Regions from separate parts of the Bradyrhizobium sp. CCBAU 21365 genome, predicted to be linked through region 4. Evidence: riboswitches for the same ligand, from Rfam matches in the RefSeq annotation. Region 4 holds a riboswitch; each other region holds the start of a gene.
What was found. Region 4 has a riboswitch for cobalamin ahead of XI02_RS10310 (ribonucleoside-diphosphate reductase subunit alpha). Riboswitches for the same ligand answer to the same signal wherever they lie in the genome.
Positions count from the first base shown of each region.

Region 1: linked by a shared signal. The riboswitch ahead of XI02_RS16995 (DUF1636 domain-containing protein) and the one ahead of XI02_RS10310 (ribonucleoside-diphosphate reductase subunit alpha) in region 4 are both predicted to bind cobalamin.
Region 2: linked by a shared signal. The riboswitch ahead of metE (5-methyltetrahydropteroyltriglutamate--homocysteine S-methyltransferase) and the one ahead of XI02_RS10310 (ribonucleoside-diphosphate reductase subunit alpha) in region 4 are both predicted to bind cobalamin.
Region 3: linked by a shared signal. The riboswitch ahead of XI02_RS41010 (TonB-dependent siderophore receptor) and the one ahead of XI02_RS10310 (ribonucleoside-diphosphate reductase subunit alpha) in region 4 are both predicted to bind cobalamin.

Region 1 covers NZ_CP030036.1:3,738,843-3,743,565, forward strand. Annotated here, with positions in the region: gene cobD (threonine-phosphate decarboxylase CobD) at 1-357, shown strand, start outside; gene XI02_RS16985 (cobyric acid synthase) at 354-1,802, opposite strand; gene cobO (cob(I)yrinic acid a,c-diamide adenosyltransferase) at 1,814-2,467, opposite strand; cobalamin riboswitch at 2,504-2,719, shown strand; gene XI02_RS16995 (DUF1636 domain-containing protein) at 2,812-3,186, shown strand; gene cobW (cobalamin biosynthesis protein CobW) at 3,183-4,217, shown strand; gene cobN (cobaltochelatase subunit CobN) at 4,217-4,723, shown strand, end outside.
Region 2 covers NZ_CP030036.1:2,641,811-2,646,533, reverse strand. Annotated here, with positions in the region: gene metE (5-methyltetrahydropteroyltriglutamate--homocysteine S-methyltransferase) at 185-2,530, opposite strand; cobalamin riboswitch at 2,632-2,835, opposite strand; gene XI02_RS12120 (hypothetical protein) at 4,184-4,723, shown strand, end outside.
Region 3 covers NZ_CP030036.1:8,671,618-8,676,340, forward strand. Annotated here, with positions in the region: gene XI02_RS41005 (PepSY domain-containing protein) at 1-304, opposite strand, end outside; gene XI02_RS41010 (TonB-dependent siderophore receptor) at 307-2,589, opposite strand; cobalamin riboswitch at 2,695-2,891, opposite strand; gene XI02_RS41015 (GTP-binding protein) at 3,329-4,252, opposite strand; gene XI02_RS41020 (amidohydrolase family protein) at 4,254-4,723, opposite strand, start outside.
Region 4 covers NZ_CP030036.1:2,186,313-2,191,035, reverse strand. Annotated here, with positions in the region: gene XI02_RS10315 (ribonucleotide-diphosphate reductase subunit beta) at 1-249, opposite strand, end outside; gene XI02_RS10310 (ribonucleoside-diphosphate reductase subunit alpha) at 240-2,069, opposite strand; cobalamin riboswitch at 2,280-2,496, opposite strand; gene XI02_RS10305 (hypothetical protein) at 2,898-3,830, opposite strand; gene XI02_RS46150 (hypothetical protein) at 4,532-4,723, shown strand, end outside.

The sequences.
Region 1 (4,723 bases), 1.6 Mb from region 4:
GAGGCAGACATCGCCGCGCTTGCCGCGATGGCGGGCCCATGGCCGGTTTCGGGCGCCGCGATTGCGATCGGACGGCGCGCGTTGCTCGATCGCGACTGGGCCAAGGCCACGGCCGCGCGGCTCGCGGACGACTGCGTCAGGCTCGACGCGGCGGCGCGATCGCAGGGCTGGACGCTGCTCGGCGGCACGCTGTTGTTCCGGCTCTACGAGACCGGCGATGCGTTGGCCGCGCAGGCGAAGCTTGCGCGTGCACAGATCTGGTCGCGGGTTTTCCAGCAGAAACCGGGATGGCTGCGCCTCGGCTTGCCGGGCAGCGAGGCCGAATGGTCTCGTCTTTCCGCCGTGCTGCCCGTTTAACGCACCAGCGCGAGCAGGCCGTCGACATCGAGATGGGTCTCGATGTGCTTGGCAAGCGCATCGAGTGCGGTCTCGACCCTGGCGCCGTAGGGCTGATCAGCCGCCGCGATGTCGAGTTGCGCGAGGAAAGCCTTGCGAAATTCGTCCGAGGCGAACAGGCCGTGCAGATAGCTGCCGTGAACGCGCCCGTTGGCAGAAACCGCGCCCTCAGCCGTACCGTCGAGTGATGCAAAAGGCCGCGCGCGATCGGGGCCATCGGTGCGGCCGATATGGATCTCGTAGGCGCTGATCGGCTGGCTGGTCGCGGCATGCACCGCGCTGACGCGCGTCAGCGTCTTCTGTTCGGTCATGGTGGTCGTGACATCGAGCAGCCCGAGACCGCGCGTTTCGCCGGCAGGACCTTCGATCCCATCGGGATCGGCGACGCTGTGTCCGAGCATCTGGTAGCCGCCGCACAGGCCGAGGACATGGCCGCCGCGGCGATGATGCGCCAGGAGGTCGATGTCCCAGCCCTGCGCGCGCAGGAAGGCGAGATCGCCGCGGGTCGATTTCGAGCCGGGCAGGATGACGAGCTTCGCATCACCCGGGATGGCTTCGCCTGGACGTACCATCACGAGATCGACGCCGGGCTCGAGCTTCAGCGGATCGAGGTCGTCGAAATTGGCGATCCGCGACAGCGCCAGGAACGCGATCTTGCACTGACCGGGCTTGCGTGCCTCGCCGAGCCCGAGCGCATCTTCGGCCGGAAGTTCGCCGGCACGGACGAACCAGGGCAGCACGCCAAAGCCGCGCCAGGCGGTGCGGGCTTCGATCAGGCGGTAGCCGTCGTCGAACAATGTCGGATCGCCGCGGAATTTGTTGATGACAAAGCCCTGGATCATCGCGGCATCATCAGGATCGATCACCGTCTTGATGCCGACGAGCTGCGCGATCACGCCGCCGCGGTCGATGTCGCCGACCAGCACCACCGGCACGTCGGCCCGGCGTGCAAAGCCCATATTGGCGATGTCGGCTTTGCGTAAGTTGACCTCGGCGGGGCTGCCGGCGCCCTCCACCAGCACCAGATCGGCGCGCTGCTTCAGGCGCGCAAAACTCTCCAGCACCGCGCCCATCAGCGACGGTTTCATGCCGGCATATTCGCGCGCGCGTGCGGTGGCGATCCGTTTGCCGTGCACGATGATCTGGGCGCCGACATCGCTCTCGGGCTTGAGCAGCACCGGGTTCATGTCGGTGTGCGGCTCGACGCCGGCGGCAAGCGCCTGCACGGCCTGCGCGCGGCCGATCTCGCCGCCGTCGACGGTCACGGCCGCATTGTTCGACATGTTCTGCGGCTTGAACGGCAGCACGCGCAGGCCGCGCCGTCTGGCCGCGCGCGCAAGGCCGGCGACGATGAGCGATTTGCCCACGTCCGAGCCGGCTCCCTGGATCATCAATGCGCGCGCCATGGTGCTGTCTGTCAGAACTCGACGCCTGGCTGGGCCTTGATGCCGGAGCGGAACGGATGCTTCACCAGCGTCATCTCGGTGACGAGATCGGCGATCTCGATCAGTTCGTCCTTGGCGTTGCGCCCGGTGAGCACGACATGGGTCATCGGCGGCTTCGACGTCGTCAGGAAGTCGACGACATCGGCGATCGCGAGATAATCGTAGCGTAGCGCGATGTTGATCTCGTCGAGCACGACCATGCGCAGGCTCGGGTCTGCGATCAGCTGCTTGGCCTTCTCCCAGCCCGCTTGCGCTGCCGCGATGTCGCGGGCGCGATCCTGCGTCTCCCAGGTAAAGCCTTCGCCCATCGCGTGAAACTGACAGAGATCGCCGAAATGCCCGGTAAGCAGGCGGCGCTCGCCGGTATCCCAGGCGCCCTTGATGAACTGCACCACGGCGCAGGGAAAGCCGTGCGCCACACAGCGCACGATCATGCCGAAGGCGGAGGAGGATTTTCCTTTGCCGGCGCCGGTATGGACGATGATCAGACCCTTTTCGCCGCTCTTGGTCGCCATGATGCGGTCGCGGGCGGCCTTCTTTTTCGCCATCTTGTCCGCGTGGCGCGCATCCAGCGAAGAATCGGTGCCGATGGCGCCGTCCGCAGCGTCGTTTCCATCTGAAGTCATTACGTTCCTTCGGCTTGACAAGTGCGAGGCTTGGACGAATGGTGGTCCTGCGTTGGTTCCTGTCCTACGACAGGCGAAGAGGGAATGCGATAGGGCGATGACCGCAAGGTTCGCCCGAAGCGCAGCCGCCCCCGCGACCGTGACCGGAGAGATGCCCAAGCCACTGATTCCATATGGAGTCGGGAAGGCGGGCATCGAAGGGTAAAACCTGCTCCGCAAGCCGGGAGACCTGCCAACGCAGCATGTTGTGAGACCGGCGGACGGGGTGTTCCGCGACGGGGAACGAACCTGTCCAAAATCGGTTCGTGTGCCTCATCGCTCCCGCCGTCAATCCAGGAAGGGCGATGAGCGTTACACTCCATGTCTGCATCACCTGCCGCGCCGGCCAGACGCCGGCGGAAGGTGAGCTCGCGCCCGGTGCGCGCCTGCATGCCGCGCTCGTCGAGGCCGGCGTGCCCGATGACGTCAATCTGGTTCCCGTCGCATGCCTGTCGGCCTGCAGCCAGGGTTGCTCGGTCGCGCTCAGCGCGCCGGGGCGATGGTCCTATGTCTACGGCCGACTGTCCGCTGATAATGCCGCGGATGTGATCGCCGGTGCCTCCGCCTATGCGGCGGCGCCTGACGGCATCGTGCCGTGGCGCAGCCGTCCGGAGATCTTCCGCAAGCAATCGCTCGCCCGCATTCCACCTCTTCCCGTCGTGCCGGAGGCCGCAGAATGACCACGCTCGCCAAAATTCCGGTCACCGTCGTGACCGGCTTTCTCGGCTCCGGCAAGACGACGCTGATCCAGCATCTGATCCGCAATGCCAACGGCAAGAAACTCGCAGTGCTGGTCAACGAATTCGGCAGCGAAGGCGTCGATGGCGACATCCTGAAGTCGTGCGCCGACGCCAATTGCCCGGCCGAGAACATCGTCGAGCTCGCCAATGGCTGCATCTGCTGCACGGTCGCCGACGATTTCATCCCGGCGATGGAGCAGTTGCTGGCGCGGAACGTGAAGCCCGATCATATCGTGATCGAGACCTCGGGGCTCGCCCTGCCGAAGCCGCTGTTGAAAGCGTTCGACTGGCCGGAGATCCGCTCGCGGATCACGGTCGACGGCGTGATCGCGCTGGCCGATGCGGAGGCTGTCGCCGCCGGCCGGTTTGCGCCTGATCCGGCCGCGGTGGACGCGCAGCGCGCAGCGGACGACAATCTCGACCACGAGACGCCGCTGTCCGAAGTGTTCGAGGACCAGATTGCCTGCGCCGATCTCGTGCTGCTGACCAAGGCCGACCTTGCCGGGGCGGAGGGGATCAAGGCAGCGAAAGCGGTGATCGGGGCCGAGATGCCGCGCGAGGTGCCGATGCTGCCCGTCGTCGACGGCACGATCGACGCGCGCGTGATCCTCGGCCTCGAGGCGGCGGCGGAAAACGATCTCGCGGCGCGGCCGTCGCATCACGATGGCGAGGAGGAACACGAGCACGACGATTTCAATTCCGTCGTGATCGATCTTCCGGAAGTTTCGGATGTCGACGCGCTGGTCGCCTCGATCAAGGGACTGGCGCGTGAGCAGAACGTGCTGCGCGCCAAGGGCTACATCGCGGTCGAAGGCAAGCCGATGCGGCTGCTGGTGCAATCGGTCGGCGAACGGGTGCGGCATCAGTTCGACATGCCCTGGGGCGCACGGGCGCGGCAGTCGAAGCTCGTCGTGATCGGCGAACATGCGGACATCGATGAAGCCGCGATCAGGGCACGGCTTGGTGTCTGATGCACGTCGTCTTCCGCGAGAGCCGCGGCCTTGAGGAGACCGCGACGCCTAGGGACCTCGGCCAGGATCCGGCCGATCTCGTGGTGTTGTCGTTTTCCGACAGCGATCTTGCTGCCTTCGCGGCCGGCTGGCGGCGCGGCCGCGCTGCGTTGCCGTCGCTGCGGCTCGCCAATCTCGCGGAGCTGCGCCATCCGCTGTCGGTCGATACCTATATCGAGCGGACGCTCTCGCACGCCCGCGGCATTTTGGTGCGGCTGATCGGCGGCGAGCCCTATTGGTCATACGGGCTGGCTGCGGTGCATCGGCTGGCGAAGGAGCGCGGCATTGCCTTGGTCGTGCTGCCGGCCGATGGTCGCGACGATTTGCGGCTGGATGGATTCTCGACCTTGCCGGTCTCGACGCTGCGCCGTCTCAAGGTGCTGTGCGACAAGGGCGGCCCCGTTGCCGCGCAGGCCGTGATCGCGCAACTGGCGCTGGCGTCCGGACTTTATGCCGGGCCTGTGGTC
Region 2 (4,723 bases), 460 kb from region 4:
CGGCGCCCTCCTTCCGCCGATGGAAGTCAGCACGTTGCCTAGCAGCGTCGCTCCTCCCGGACACACTTCCGCCCGGCCGCTAAAGGCGGCCGGGCCTTTTTCTGCTCACCAATGCCTCCCACAATTATCGAGCCCGCAAATCGTTGACAGGCGACCGGCCTTCTCGACGAAAGACCAGACCAGGTCAACGGTCGGCTGGAGTGGATGCAGCGCGTAGTTCGCGGGCGGCGGAGACCATGTTCACCAGCGCCGGGCGAACCTCCTCCCATTTGCGCGTCTTCAGACCGCAATCCGGATTGATCCAAAGTTGCGAATCCTGCAGCCGCTTTCGAGCCAAAGCCACGAGCTCTTTCATCTCGCTCGACTCGGGCACGCGCGGAGAATGGATATCGTACACACCCGGCCCGATTTGATTTGGATATTTGTAGTTCCGAAACGCGTCGAGCAGCTCCATTTTCGACCGCGAAGTCTCGATCGAGATGACATCCGCGTCCATTGCAGCAATCGCATCGATGATGTCGTTGAATTCCGAGTAGCACATGTGGGTATGGATCTGGGTTTGATCGGCGACGCCCGATGAGCAGATGCGGAAGCAATCCCCGGCCCACTCGAGATAAGCCGTCCACTCCGATCGGCGCGGCGGCAATCCTTCGCGCAGCGCAGCCTCGTCGATCTGGATCATGGCTGCACCAGCATTTTCGAGATCGCCGACTTCGTCTCGGATCGCGAGCGCAATTTGACGACAGACCTCGGCTCGGGGAATATCATCGCGAACAAACGACCAGTTCAAGATCGTCACTGGTCCGGTCAACATCGCCTTCATCGGCTTCTTGGTTAGCGATTGCGCGTACCGCCACCACCCCACGGTGATCGGCTTCGGCCGTGAGACATCGCCAAACAAGATCGGCGGCCGGACACAGCGCGAGCCATAGGATTGTACCCAGCCATTTTTGGTAAATGCGAAGCCGGCGAGTTGTTCGCCGAAGTACTGCACCATGTCATTGCGCTCAAACTCGCCGTGCACAAGCACGTCGAGGCCAATGTCCTCCTGCCAACGTACGGCACGCGCAGTCTCTTCCTTGAGGAACTCGTCGTATTGTCCGTCGTTCATCGTGCCTCGCGCGTGCGCTGCGCGGGCATTACGAACCTCTGCAGTCTGCGGAAACGATCCGATCGTCGTTGTCGGAAACGCCGGTAGTTTGAAGCGCTTGCGCTGGATCTCGGCACGGCTGGCAAATGGACTGGCGCGCCGGCGCGTGGCCTGGTTGATCGCTCTCATCCGGATGGCGACATCGGCATCTCGGATCTTTGGCGAAGTCCCACGATCGGTGGTGACGCGCTCCGACTGCGCAAGAGCGCCAGCAACATCCTGATCGCCTGCAAGAGCGCGCGCCAAGGTCGCAAGCTCGCGAATCTTCTGAACGGAGAATGCTAGCCAACCCTTGATGTCTGAAGCGAGCTCCGTCTCGAGTTCAACATCGACCGGCACGTGAAGCAGCGAACAGGATGGAGCGATTTGTATGCGATCTTTGCCCAGCTTCGCGATAGCGGGATCGAGCCGTTGGCGCAGTGCCGACAAATTCGTCCGCCACACATTGCGGCCGTCTATCGCGCCGAGTGACACGACGAGATCACTTCGCTTGGCGGTAATGATCTGGTCCAATAACGCTGGCGCCCGAACCAGGTCGACGTGCAGCCCGGCGACAGGTAGGCGCAAGGCGGTGGGAAGATTGTCGCCGAGGCCACCGAAATAGCTGGCGACCATGATCTTGATGGCCGGCCCTTCCTTGGCGAGCCGGTCATAGGCATGTAGCAAGGATTGTCTTGATTCCTCATCCAGATCAAGAACCAAGCAGGGCTCGTCGAACTGAACCCAATTTGCCCCGCGTTTGGCCAATTCCTGCAGAACCTCGATATAGACCTGTATCAGGTCATCCAGGAGTGACAGTGGCTGGAACGCAGGATCAGCACTCTTGCCTAGCTTTAGGAATGTGACCGGGCCGATCAGGACAGGGCGAGTCTGAAAGCCAAGGGCCTTGGCTTCCTCATACTCGTCGATAGGCTTGCGAGAGGACAGCCTGAAAGTCTGTCCGCGATGAAATTCCGGGACCATGTAATGGTAGTTGGTGTCGAACCACTTGGTCATCTCCTGCGCGGGTGCGCCATCGCCGCGAGATCCGTGGCCGCAACTCGCACCCCGGCCGTCGTATTGTGAACCGCGTGCCATGGCGAAATACGTCTTGAGGGAAACGGGCTCGGCTTTCGAGGCGTAGACTTCCGGGATGGCGCCGACCATGACACTGGTGTCGAGCACCTGATCGTACAACGAGAAGTCGTTCGACGGAATCACGGTGACACCGAGGGACTTCTGGCGCGCCCAGTTCGCGGCACGTAGGCCGGCTGCGTCCTCAAGCAACTGCTGTTCACTAATTCTTCCGGCCCAATAGCCTTCGAGTGCGACTTTGAGCTCGCGTCTTGGACCGATGCGCGGCGTTCCGAGCGTGGCAACCGGAAGGGAGAGAAGAGACATAGCGCTAACCCCATGTTGGGGGCAAAGGCCATGGCGGACGCAGGCAGGAGAAGTCGCCCGAGCGACGGCTGCTTGGCGCACCACCGGGACACCCCGCCCGTGGATGAATATTTTGTCGGGGCAGGTCTCCTGGCTCGCGGGTCATTGCCGCCGTCCGGCCTTCCCGAAGCCGCGCGGGCTTCAGTGACTTTGTTGGACAGTGGCTCACCGCTCACAGTTGCGGGGGCAGCGCCGGCATTGGCACCGGCTTCCCTCTTAGCTCCGGATCAAACGGAAACCGGAGAACCTCGACGACTTGGATTATCGGCAAGAGAACTCGGCCGTCAACCTCTCAAATTGGTGCTGCGACCTCTCTTACGCGAATGCTCCTCCGAGGCCACGCTTGATCGCGACGTAGAAGCCATCTCCAGTCATAGGATATCGGAATGACCATCTCGGAGACGCATTGGCGTCGGGCGGCGGGTCAGATCTGTGCACGAGACGAATGCGCCCAGCACGAAGAAGCTCACGGCGCCGCGCAAGACGCTTGTCATGCGGCCCGGCTTTTGAACGATTCATCGAGCACGCTTCGATGCGCCCTCCCTTCTCCATTAATAACCATGGATCAGTGGCGAATACGCGCAAGAGGTATTCGCTTAATCCAGCAGCGTGCTCAGCGGACGTGTCGATGTGCGACCAGCCAATCCTGGTAGGCGTCACGCCGACGTTTTGGTGATACTGGCCAAAGCAAGCATATTGAATCACCACAACCAAAAGAGACCCTCGCAATGAAAATGGCTGTTTGGAGCGCCCTCGGCGTCTTTGCTGCTGCCGTCTTTACTGTCGGTCTGTTCGGCTGGATGGCAAGGCCTTTTATGAGCCGCCCCGTCAGACAGATGCTCTCGGAAGTGTTGAGTAGTTCGAGCCGAAGCTAGCAAGACCTGAGGCTTCCCTCTTGCCGGTCGACACGGCTGCGTGGAAGCGCAGCTCCTTGAATGTTGACTGCAATGACGAGCAGGTAGACGACGGCCCCTAACGTTGCGCGAGCGGAGAATGCCACGTCTCGTCCCCTGCTTGATCCGTGAAGTTCCTTAACATCGATTCCAAATCGCCCGCCGCTGAAGGGCGGCTCCGCGTTGGTGTAGGCCGCAAAGTGCCAAGCACAACAGGCTGGGGCGCCCTCGACATTCGTAGTAGCGGCAACGCCCCCGGATCACACGGATCGATGGCGGCATACCTGCTCCCAATTGTCGTCAAGACTCTGGCAGCGAGGCATTCGCCCGCTGTCGAAGATTCAGTGCGTGACAAGAATCATTCACGGAAGTCGTGGCGAATAGGCTGAATGGTAACATTAGAACGTGCGTAGGTCGGTAAGTCGACAAAGACAGCACAAATCTGCCGCGAACTGCCGGTTATTGCCTGGCACGAACAATGCAAGTCCTCATCATGTCCAGGCTTCTCCTCCTGGGCAGGTCCAGCATTGCAAATTGAGGCTTTGGCTGACCACTGAAGTTAGCGGCGCGTGACATCGAGGGACGGCGCCTGCTCGCGCGGGACATCGGCAGGCGCCTGCGTCACGTTGCCGCTAACTTCTTGCGATCTGCGCAAAGCACGCTGAGGAAGACGTGCCGCTTTGGATTGACGTGTGGATGATAACCAGATGAGCCGGAAGCAATGAAGAAAAAGTCTGGAAAGCGCGTGCTTTGGTTCTGTATCGCTCGGTCGCTGATCTGCCTGGCCGGGCTGGCGGCGACGAGCAACAATGTTCGCGCCAACGACCACACGCTTGTCGAAAGGGTCAAGTCAACGTGGCGAGCGCAAGATGGTGAGACTATAGAACAAATCATTTCCAAGGTCTCGAAGGTGGCTCACTTTGTGCCTCGATCGTGGGGAGTCGCTGAAGGAATTGACCGAACAGAGTACGTTTATTTTTCATGGACCAGGCACCCGGACAACAGATCAGACGAACAGTACGCTATCACTTGGAAGATCGCGACTGACGGGACGATTAAACTTGCATCGACATATGCAAAGCCGATTGAATTGGGCTGGCGCGCCTTGGCGCTCTCGTTGATCGCCAGTGAGGTTACAGATGGCGAAAGGGACGCGAATCTTCACTTTCTGCATGATCCGGCCAACTTCAACTTCGTGACGACTGCGCAAGGCAAGCTCGGCAATCTTCTGCGGCACGGCCGCTGCCATATCATTGAACCC
Region 3 (4,723 bases), 3.0 Mb from region 4:
CTCCCTGCCAGCCGGTCACCCGATAGACGGGCGTGTCGTCCATCATCGAAAGCCGCAAGTCGCGCGGATAACGCTCCACGCCCGCGATCGCCATCGCGCGATCGGGTGCGAGCTGCACCTTGTTCCAGGGCATGACAGGGAGCGCGGCGAGACGCTCGCTGTCGGTGAGGCGCGGAAAGGCCACGTACATCATGACGAGGCCGGAGATGAACCACATCGCGAACAGGAGACACGTCGCAATGCCGATCCAGCGATGGACGATATAGAGCCACCGCCGCCCGCGCCGGATCAGAGCGTTGCGCATGGTCAGAACTTCACGTTGACGGACAATTCGGCGGTGCGCGGCATGCCGAGCAGCCACTGCCCGGTGCCGTTCGAGGTCACCGCATAAACCTTGTCGAACAGATTGTAGAGGCGGAACGCGACCGTGGTGCGGTCATCCGGCTTCCATCTGATGCCGCCATTAACCACATTGTAGCCCGGCCGCAGCTGGGTGTTGGCAAGATCGGAGTACATCGCGCCGACGATCTGCACGCCGCCATAGACCGACCAGTCGGGTGCGAAATCCCAGGTCAACCAGACGTTCGCGACCTGCTGCGGCACGTTGACCGGGACATTGCCGTTGTAGCTGACGATCCTGCCGCCGACCACCTGGCTGTTGTTGTCGTATCTGGCGCGCAACAGCGCAAGATTGGCGTCGACGCGCCAGCCGTCGCTCAGCGCGAGCCCGATCGATCCTTCGACGCCGCGGGAGGATTGCTGGCCGATCTGCAATGCCAGGCCGCCGGTAGGATTGCCGGGATCGGGAATCGTGAGCCCGGTCTTGACGATCTCGTAGGCAGCCAGCGTCCACTCGCCGCGGCCGCCCCAGAACGACCGCTTGACCCCGATCTCGGTCTGCTTGCCGGTCGCAAGCTGGAAGGTTTTCTGCGAGACGGGCAGCGAGATCAGGTTGCTGACCGGATCGACGCCGACCGCATACTGACCATAGAACGCGAGGTTCTTGATCGGCTCGTAAACAAGGCCGGCGCGCCAACTGGTCCCCGACAGCGTCGTCTCGAAACTGTTTGCCGGCGTCTTGTAGTCGGTACGGTCGACCTCGGGGCGATCATACCTGACCCCGGTGACGAGCGACAATTGATCGGTCAGCGAGAGACGATCCTCGGCGAACAGCGCGTATTGATTGACGATCGCGTTGAAGCCCGGCGTCGTCGCCGTCGTCGTCGCGAAGAACGATCCCGGATCGAACACGTAGGGATTGACCGGCGACGCGCCGCCATAGGGCGAGTTGTTGGTGTGGGCGAAGTCGATCCGGTTGACGTCGAACCCGGCGACGAACTGGTTCGCAAGTCCGAACACGTGACCGCTGAAGGTCGTATCCATCCGGTTGCCGAGCTGCTTCTGGTCGTGGAAAATCTCGATATAGCTCGCGCGATCGATCAGCTGGGTCTTCGGATTCCAGGTGTAGTTCTCGATGTCGCGCCAGTGCCGCTCGCTGGTCAGGTAATACAACGTGTTGTTGACCTTGATGCCGTCGGCGACGTCCCACTCGGTCCTGAACTGGGTCCAGCTGTCCTGGTAGCGGATCGCGCTGTCCAATGCGTTGTAGTTCTTGAAGCGCAGCGCGTCCTGGATCGAGCCGTTGATCAGCGACGTGCCGAAATAGCGCGACGGACTGCGGTCGCCGTAGTCCTGCGACAGCGTGAAGGCGAGATTGTCCGACGCCTGCACCCGCACGGCAGCGGAGACCACGGCGTTCGAGGTCTTGTCGCGATCGACCCAGCCGTCCGACATGTTGCCGGTGGCGTTGACGCGGTACGACACATTGGGATTGATCGGACCGGTGCTGTCCACCGAGAGCCGCCGCGTCATGTTGCTGTCGAGCGAGACCTCGGCCTCGCTATGGGGCGTGCTCTGCGGCTTCTTCGGGATCACGTTGATGACGCCGCCGATCGCGCCCTCGCCGTACAGCACCGAGGCCGGGCCGCGCAGCACCTCAATGCGCTGCGTCGACCAGGTATCGTAGGGGAATGTCAGCGTGCCGGAGCCGATATAGAAGCGCGTGCCGTCATACAGCGTCATCACCGAGTTGCTGCCGGCAAAGCCGCGGGTGCTGAACGACAGGCCGCCATTGCCGGGCGCAGGCGTTGCGGTGAAGCCGGCCGCGTCCTGGGTGACGGCATCGAGCACGTCATGCTGGCCGCGCTCGGCGATGGTCCGCGCCGTGATGATCTCGACGCTGGCCGGCGTCTGCAGCGGCGTCAGATTGAGACGACTGCCGGTGCCGCCCTGCGTGGTGGCATTGAGCGTCGGCGATGCAGATCCCGATGCGCCTGACGCTGCGGCGCGCGGCATGTTACCGGCTGGTGCGGCCGTCGCGGGCCTCGGCCGTGGCCGCGCCGCAGCGGCCATGTCACGGCTGCGCGCCGCGGGCTTCGGCTTTGCGGTTACCGAAGGTGCAACCTCGATCGGATCGAGCCTGGTCGGCGGAGGTGCTTGTGCCGAGCCTTCGGCCGGCAGCAGCAGCGATGACAGGGAGCAGACGAGACCGAGGCGCCATTTGCGCGCAACGGGAAAGGACGGAGACATCAAACGACTCGCGGTAACGTGGCACGTCACCGCGAACGCGGACTGGCGCATTGCCGAAAAGGCAGTGCTCCGATCCCACCAGGACGCCCCCGCCCGATGTGCTCGCGTGTGACCACGACTGACGGCAGGTCTCCTGGCTCACGGGTCATCGCCTGTCGACGCCTTCCCGGGCCTGATAGCCCAGTGGCAAATTGACGAAAGGCTCGCCGTTTACAGTTGCGGGGACAGCTGCGGCATTGGGGTTACCCTCGCACCGCATTCCCTTTTGATCCCCGAAGGGAACCGTCGGCAAAAACGATAGGTGGTGCCGGCAAGGCTGTCAATTCGATGCGGTCGTCGCACACATGCTTTGCGGGATGATGCTGCGGCGATGACACAGCGGCATCTGCGGCGACGCGAAGACTTCCCTAGACCCGTCATCCTGAGGAGCCGCGAAGCGGCGTCTCGAAGGATCGACGGCCACCAGCCGGGCCGTGCATCCTTCGAGGCGCGCGGAGCCTGTCATCGGGCCGCGCTTTGCGCGAACCCGTTGGCGCTCCTCGAGATGACGGTGTGAGAATTGTAGGGAGCGGCCTCCCCAAGCTGTCGTCCTGGCGAAAGCCAGGACCCATAACCACCGAATTCGATTGAGAGTGCGATAGTCGCCTCAGCGTCGCACAACAACAAGCGGTTGGGGTAATGGGTCCTGGCTTTCGCCAGGACGACGCTGAATACATTCACATTCTCTCAGGATGACGGATTACTCGACGCAACCTTCCATGATCGCATCAATCTCCGCGCGCGAGAGCGCACCCATCTCGGCAATGAACACGATGCGCGTGCGCGGCACGCCGGGCGACGGCACGCCACCCGCAGCCAGGGTCGCGCGGCCGCCGGCGAGTTGAAACACCGTCAGCCGCCCGGGCTGCTCCACCGTTTCGAACAATCCCTTCGCCCGCGCCAGCTTCGGCGCCAGCCTGCCGATCGCCTGCTGCAAGCGCGGCAGCAGCACCGGCCGCTCCGAGGTCCAGCTCAGCGTCTCGAACCGATCGGACGCCGGCCGTCGCGGTGCGGTCTCGCGCGGCGCCGGCACATGATCGAGATCCGCCGGGAACAGCAGCGCGGCCGGCACCTCGCCATGCAAGGCATCGACCACCACGGCCGCCGGACGCACCGCGCGCACGGCGTCGCGGATCGCGACGCCCGCGGCGGCGTCAGTCAGATCGACCTTGCTCAGCGCCACCACGTCGGCCGCCCGCAGCTGCGAGCGCAGCAGCGCATCGTTCAGCATCGCCGCAGGCTGCGTCGCGTCGACCACGCAGAGCACCGTCTCCAGCGGCGCCTCCTTCCAGATCACGGGATCCATCAGGTTGCGCATGATGTCGGCGGGATCGGCGATCCCGCTGGTCTCGATCACGATGAATTCGGGACGCGGGTCACGCCGCAGCAGCGTCGCGAGCGTGCGCAGCAGGTCGCCCTCCAGCGTGCAGCAGATGCAGCCGTTGCTCAGGCTGACCACGCCGTCGCCGGCGCCCGCGATCAGCTCCGCGTCGATATTGATCGCACCGAAATCGTTGACCACGGCGGCGATACGCTTGCCGTGCGCATGCGCCAGCAGATGGTTGACGACCGTGGTCTTGCCCGCCCCGAGGAAGCCCGCGACCAGCAGGATCGGGACCGGCACCTCAGCCTCCGGTGACGGGCCGGCGCACCGGCCGGCCGGGACGCGCCGCGACATCGAGCACGCCATCGCTGATCAGCGGCTGGCCGCTGACCACGAGATGCCGCACGCCCTCCGCCGGACGATTCATCGCGGAGAAGGTCGCGCGGTCGCTCAGCGTCTCGAAGTCGAACACCACGACATCGGCGTCGGCGCCGGCCTGCAGCCTCCCCTTGGCCCGCATCGCCGGCGTGCTCGCCGACAGGATCTCGGCCGGGATCAGCGCGCATTTGCGGATGCCCTCGAGCAGCGACACTTTCTTGCGCTCGCGCACCCATTCGCGGATGAAGCGGGTGAAGCAGCCCGCCGAGCGCGGATGCGAGGTGGCATCGTCGGGCAGCGGCCAGGCGTCGCCGGTGTAGGGGCGGCCGTCCGACAGCGTCCACGGCATCGCGTCGGAGGCGATCGCGCCGCCCGGATACAGCACCGCCATGT
Region 4 (4,723 bases):
GAAGAAACGGAAGATCTGAGTGAGCAGCGCGCGCTCACTGTCGGTAACGCGGTCCGATGCCCAATCCTTGAGGTCGGCACCAAGCGGCACCTCCTCGCCCATCCAATGGGTCTGCTGCTGGCGCTTCCAGAACTCGTAAGCCCAGGCGTAGCGATCGACGTCATAGCTGCCGGTCGAGTCGAGGAGGCCGACGCACCGTTTGCCGATCAGTGTGCGCGGATCGACGGATGAGAGATCGATCACTGACATGCGAGGCACTCCTCATAGTCAGTGTGCCGCTGCGGCTGCGGCGGCGCCGCGTTGTCGCCGTCAGCGATGTTGCCGGCGAACGCCGCGCGCGAGATCGATTTTGAACGGCAGTAGTAGAGGCTCTTCACCCCGCGCTTCCATGCCGTCCAATGCAGCATGTGAAGGTCCCACTTATCGACGTCGGCCGGCAGATAGAGGTTAATCGACTGGCTCTGGCAAATGAACGCGGCGCGGTCGGCGGCAAGCTCGACGATCCAGCGCTGGTCGATTTCGAAGGCGGTGCGAAAGACCGCTTTTTCGTGTTCCGACAGGGTGTCGAGATGGGCGACTGAACCCTCGTGCGCGATGATCGACTGCCAGGTCGCCGAAGTATCTGCGCCCTTGGCGGCCAGCAGCTTGGCGAGATGCGGATTACGCACCGAGATGGCACCGGACAAGGTCTTATGGGTGTAGATGTTGGCCGGGATCGGCTCGACGCAAGCGCTAGTCCCGCCGCAGATGATGCTGATCGAGGCGGTTGGCGCGATCGCGATCTTATGGCTGAAGCGCGCCATCACACCGCGTTCCAGTGCATCCGGGCACGGCCCACGCTCGCGCGCGAGCGTCACGGATGCCGCGTCGGCATCGCGACGGATTTTCCGGAACATGTTCAGATTGAACGACTTGGCCACGACACTTTCCATCGGAATGCCCTTGGCCTGCAGGAACGAATGGAAGCCCATGACGCCGAGGCCGACGGAGCGCTCACGCAAGGCGGCGTAGCGGGCACGCTTCATGCCGTCCGGCGCCACCGTGATGAAGTGGGTCAGCACGTTGTCGAGGAAGCGCATGACGTCCTCGATGAAGCCTGGCTTCTCATTCCACTGATCCCAGGTCTCGAGGTTGAGCGACGACAGGCAGCACACCGCGGTGCGCTCCTCGCCGCGATGATCGATGCCGGTCGGCAGGGTAATTTCGCTGCACAGGTTGGAGGTAGAGACCTTGAGGCCGAGCTCGCGCTGGTGCTTGGGGAGCGACCGGTTCACGGTGTCAATAAACAACAAGTAAGGCTCGCCGGTCTGCAGCCGGTTCTCCAGGATGCGTTGCCACAGTTGGCGGGCGTCGATCTCGCGGATGACATCGTTGGTCCTCGGGCTGCGCAGAGCGAACGCGGTGCCGGCGCCCACGGCACGCATGAACGCGTCGGTAACGTTGATCCCGTGGTGCAGGTTGAGACTCTTGCGGTTGAAGTCGCCGGACGCCTTGCGAATCTCGAGGAACTCCTCGATCTCGGGATGGTGGATATCGAGATAGACCGCCGCAGAGCCGCGCCGCAACGAGCCCTGGCTGATCGCCAATGTCAGGCCGTCCATGACGTGGATGAACGGGATGATACCCGAGGTAACGCCGCCCTTCACCTTCTCGCCGATCGAGCGAACGTTGCCCCAGTAGGTGCCGATGCCGCCGCCGTTAGAGGCAAGCCAGACATTCTCGTTCCAGGTGCCGACGATGCCTTCGAGCGAGTCCGACACCGAGTTAAGGAAGCATGAGATCGGCAGACCGCGCGTGGTGCCGCCGTTGGACAGCACCGGTGTGGCCGGCATGAACCACAGCCGAGACATCGCATCATAGAGACGTTGGGCATGCGCAACATCATCCGCGAAGGCGCAAGACACCCGCGCGAACATGTCCTGGAGCAATTCGCCGGCGAGCAGGTAACGGTCGGTCACCGTCAGCTTGCCGAACGGCGTCAACAGGTCGTCGCGCGTCCGATCGAGCTTGAGATCGGCCCGCCTTGGCGATGGAGCAAGGGGGCGCGGCAGCGGAGCCGGCGATGGCAAGACAAGACCCGACTCAGGCGGGGTAGGCCTTGCCTGCGCTGGGCGCGGCTGCACATGCGGCGGCTCAATGAGATGACCCTGCTGATCGAAATTGTAAGACGGCGACATCGGCAACCCCGCGATGTTGGGCGCGGGCCGGCGCGGACGACTTGCGAGGAATCCGGGCAAATGTCCCCGGCTGCAAGCGACCCACCGGGACACCCCGCCCGAGGACTTTCATTCGGTCGCGGCAGGTCTCCTGGCTCGCGGGTCACTGCGGCCATCGGCCTTCCCGGCGCTGTGTCGCGCCAGTGACCATGATGACAACCGCTCGCCGCTTACAGTTGCGGGGGCAGCCCCGGAGTTGCCGTTTTGGCGCACCGGGTTCCCTCTTAGCTTCCACCCTACAAGATGTGGGGAACGGAAGACCGTGACTGACTATAGATAGGTCTACGCGCCGGGATTCGTCAATTGGAGAGATCAAGATTTAGAAGGCAAAAACATACCGACCGCCCGGACCACTCTATCGCCGCTGTCACTTCTTGCTGCAGAGATGCCTTGGGCTGCCTTTCAGTTTCCGTTAAGCTTGCGCATAGTCGAGGAAATTCTGACCCACGTGTCGCATTGATGCGATCTATGAAACCGCGCGTCAGCAGAGAGGGAATTCGGCAAGGCGCTCTCCGATCTGAATCGCAGCGCTCGCCGCGACAAATGGCATCTGGACGAATCGTTATCCATCGTCGGCGAACAACATTGGCCCTGGCGCGCCTTCGACCAGAATGGCCTTGTTTTTCGACGTCTTGATCCAGCGCCGAAGAGACTCGCGCGCTGCACAGTGGTCCTTAACTGTCAGGGCTCCAGCGCAACGTGCAAGCCCTCGTTGCTTTCAACATGAACGTAACGGGGTCCAATCGGCCGTCCCCTGCCGCTGGCGACGGTGACAACGTCTTCCAGAGGCGTGGCCCGCGCATCCGCCTCTGGGCGAGACAAGATCAGATCCGCATGCAACAGCCCTTCTGATTCGAGGCCGGTCGCATCCACGCCAAGGGCCGCCAAGCTGGCCAAACAACTTTCAAACTCTTCAGCATCGCGAAAGCGACGCTGGATAAACGTCGCGCCGGTAAGACGTTCTGTCACAAGACCACGCTTTGCAAACGCTTCGGCCAACGATTCAAATGGGAACATTCGTAGCACAAAGGAGATGATCCATGGTTGCTTCTCTGTCGCATCGAGAATCTCGCTGAACGTCTTCTCGGTAACGTAGCCGATGCATCCGGTTGACATGATAACATCCACGGAGCGGAGAATGCGCGCGCTATCCGTCGATAGCGCCTCCTTTTCAAGGTCAGCGACGATGCCCTGCTCCAAGAGGCCAACACTCTTTGCATAGCTGATCGCCTGTACCGACACGTCGAGGCCGATAAAGCGCGCCAACCCGACATCAGGCCAGGCTGCATAAAAATTGCGATCGAGACTCACCAGTGTTTCAGAACTGATCGCCCTCATCTCACGCCGGGCGTAGCGGTGACGCAAGCCCCCGAAGGTCAGCGGAAAGCGATGCACTGCTGCGTTGATGCCGTATGAACATCCAACGTCGAGCACGACGGGCTTAAGGCCGGTTGCCGAAGCTTTCGCTGCCAGGATTTGGCGCACAACCGGCTCAGCCACGTCCGGAATCATATAATCTAGGTCTCCGAGGATCGAGAAATATGCCCTCGGATCATCAGAAGCATAAATATTATGGAATATAGCTTTAGACCGATTAATACGCGAAAAATCCATCCGCAACACAGTTCCTCCCATCTCATTTGCAAGCGAGTCGACGACAGTGCCTTCGTACTCGCCCGCACTTTGGTATACAGGTCGGTCTTACACCCGCCGATGCGACAGCAGAAGCGGCAAGCGGACAAGAGCATCCGCCTGCGTAAGATTTTCATGAAACTGGTCCCGCACCGATGAACAGCCGCTGGAGATACATTCGGCCGAGTTGAGAGCGGGTCGAGGCAACGGCAGGCAACATGAGAAGAACCGTTTCTGTCGCGTGATAAGATTGGCAGCATTCGTGAGCGCGAATCGGCCAGCACCTTAGAGAAGCGAGCTGACCGAAAGCTGACGAGCGTTCGTTACCCGATGACCGCGGCAGGTTTCCATTTAGGAAGAAGCATCGGCCTCCAACTTGGGACGAATTTTGGTGTCGATCCTGTCGTGAAAATAGCAGGTATACTCATCCGATCTCGGAGGCTGCATCTTGAAGAAAGTGCTATGTGTTCCTGTTTTCACCTGCCTGACGTCGCCAGGACGCTCGGCGCGCCGCTGACGCTGCCATCGACGCCTTACAGTTACATGTTCTGGATCAGGACCTCGCGACCGCACTACAGGAATTCGGTCACAATCGGAATATCCGGGTCAATGTAAGTACTGGGGTGAAGGGGCGGATTCGCGGGCGGCTACCGGAACTCCCACCGCGAGAATTTCTCGACCGCTTGATCAAGCTCTATAATTTTCAATGGTACTACGATGGGCGGGTGCTTTACGTATCCGACGCGCACAAGGCGCAAAGCCGACTACTGATCTTGAATCCGATCAGCTTTGATGCATTCAGAGACGGCAAAGCCGTCGCGTATCGCAACGACGCCACAGGCTTCGAGCAACAGCTGTCCGAGCTAGGAGGTAGC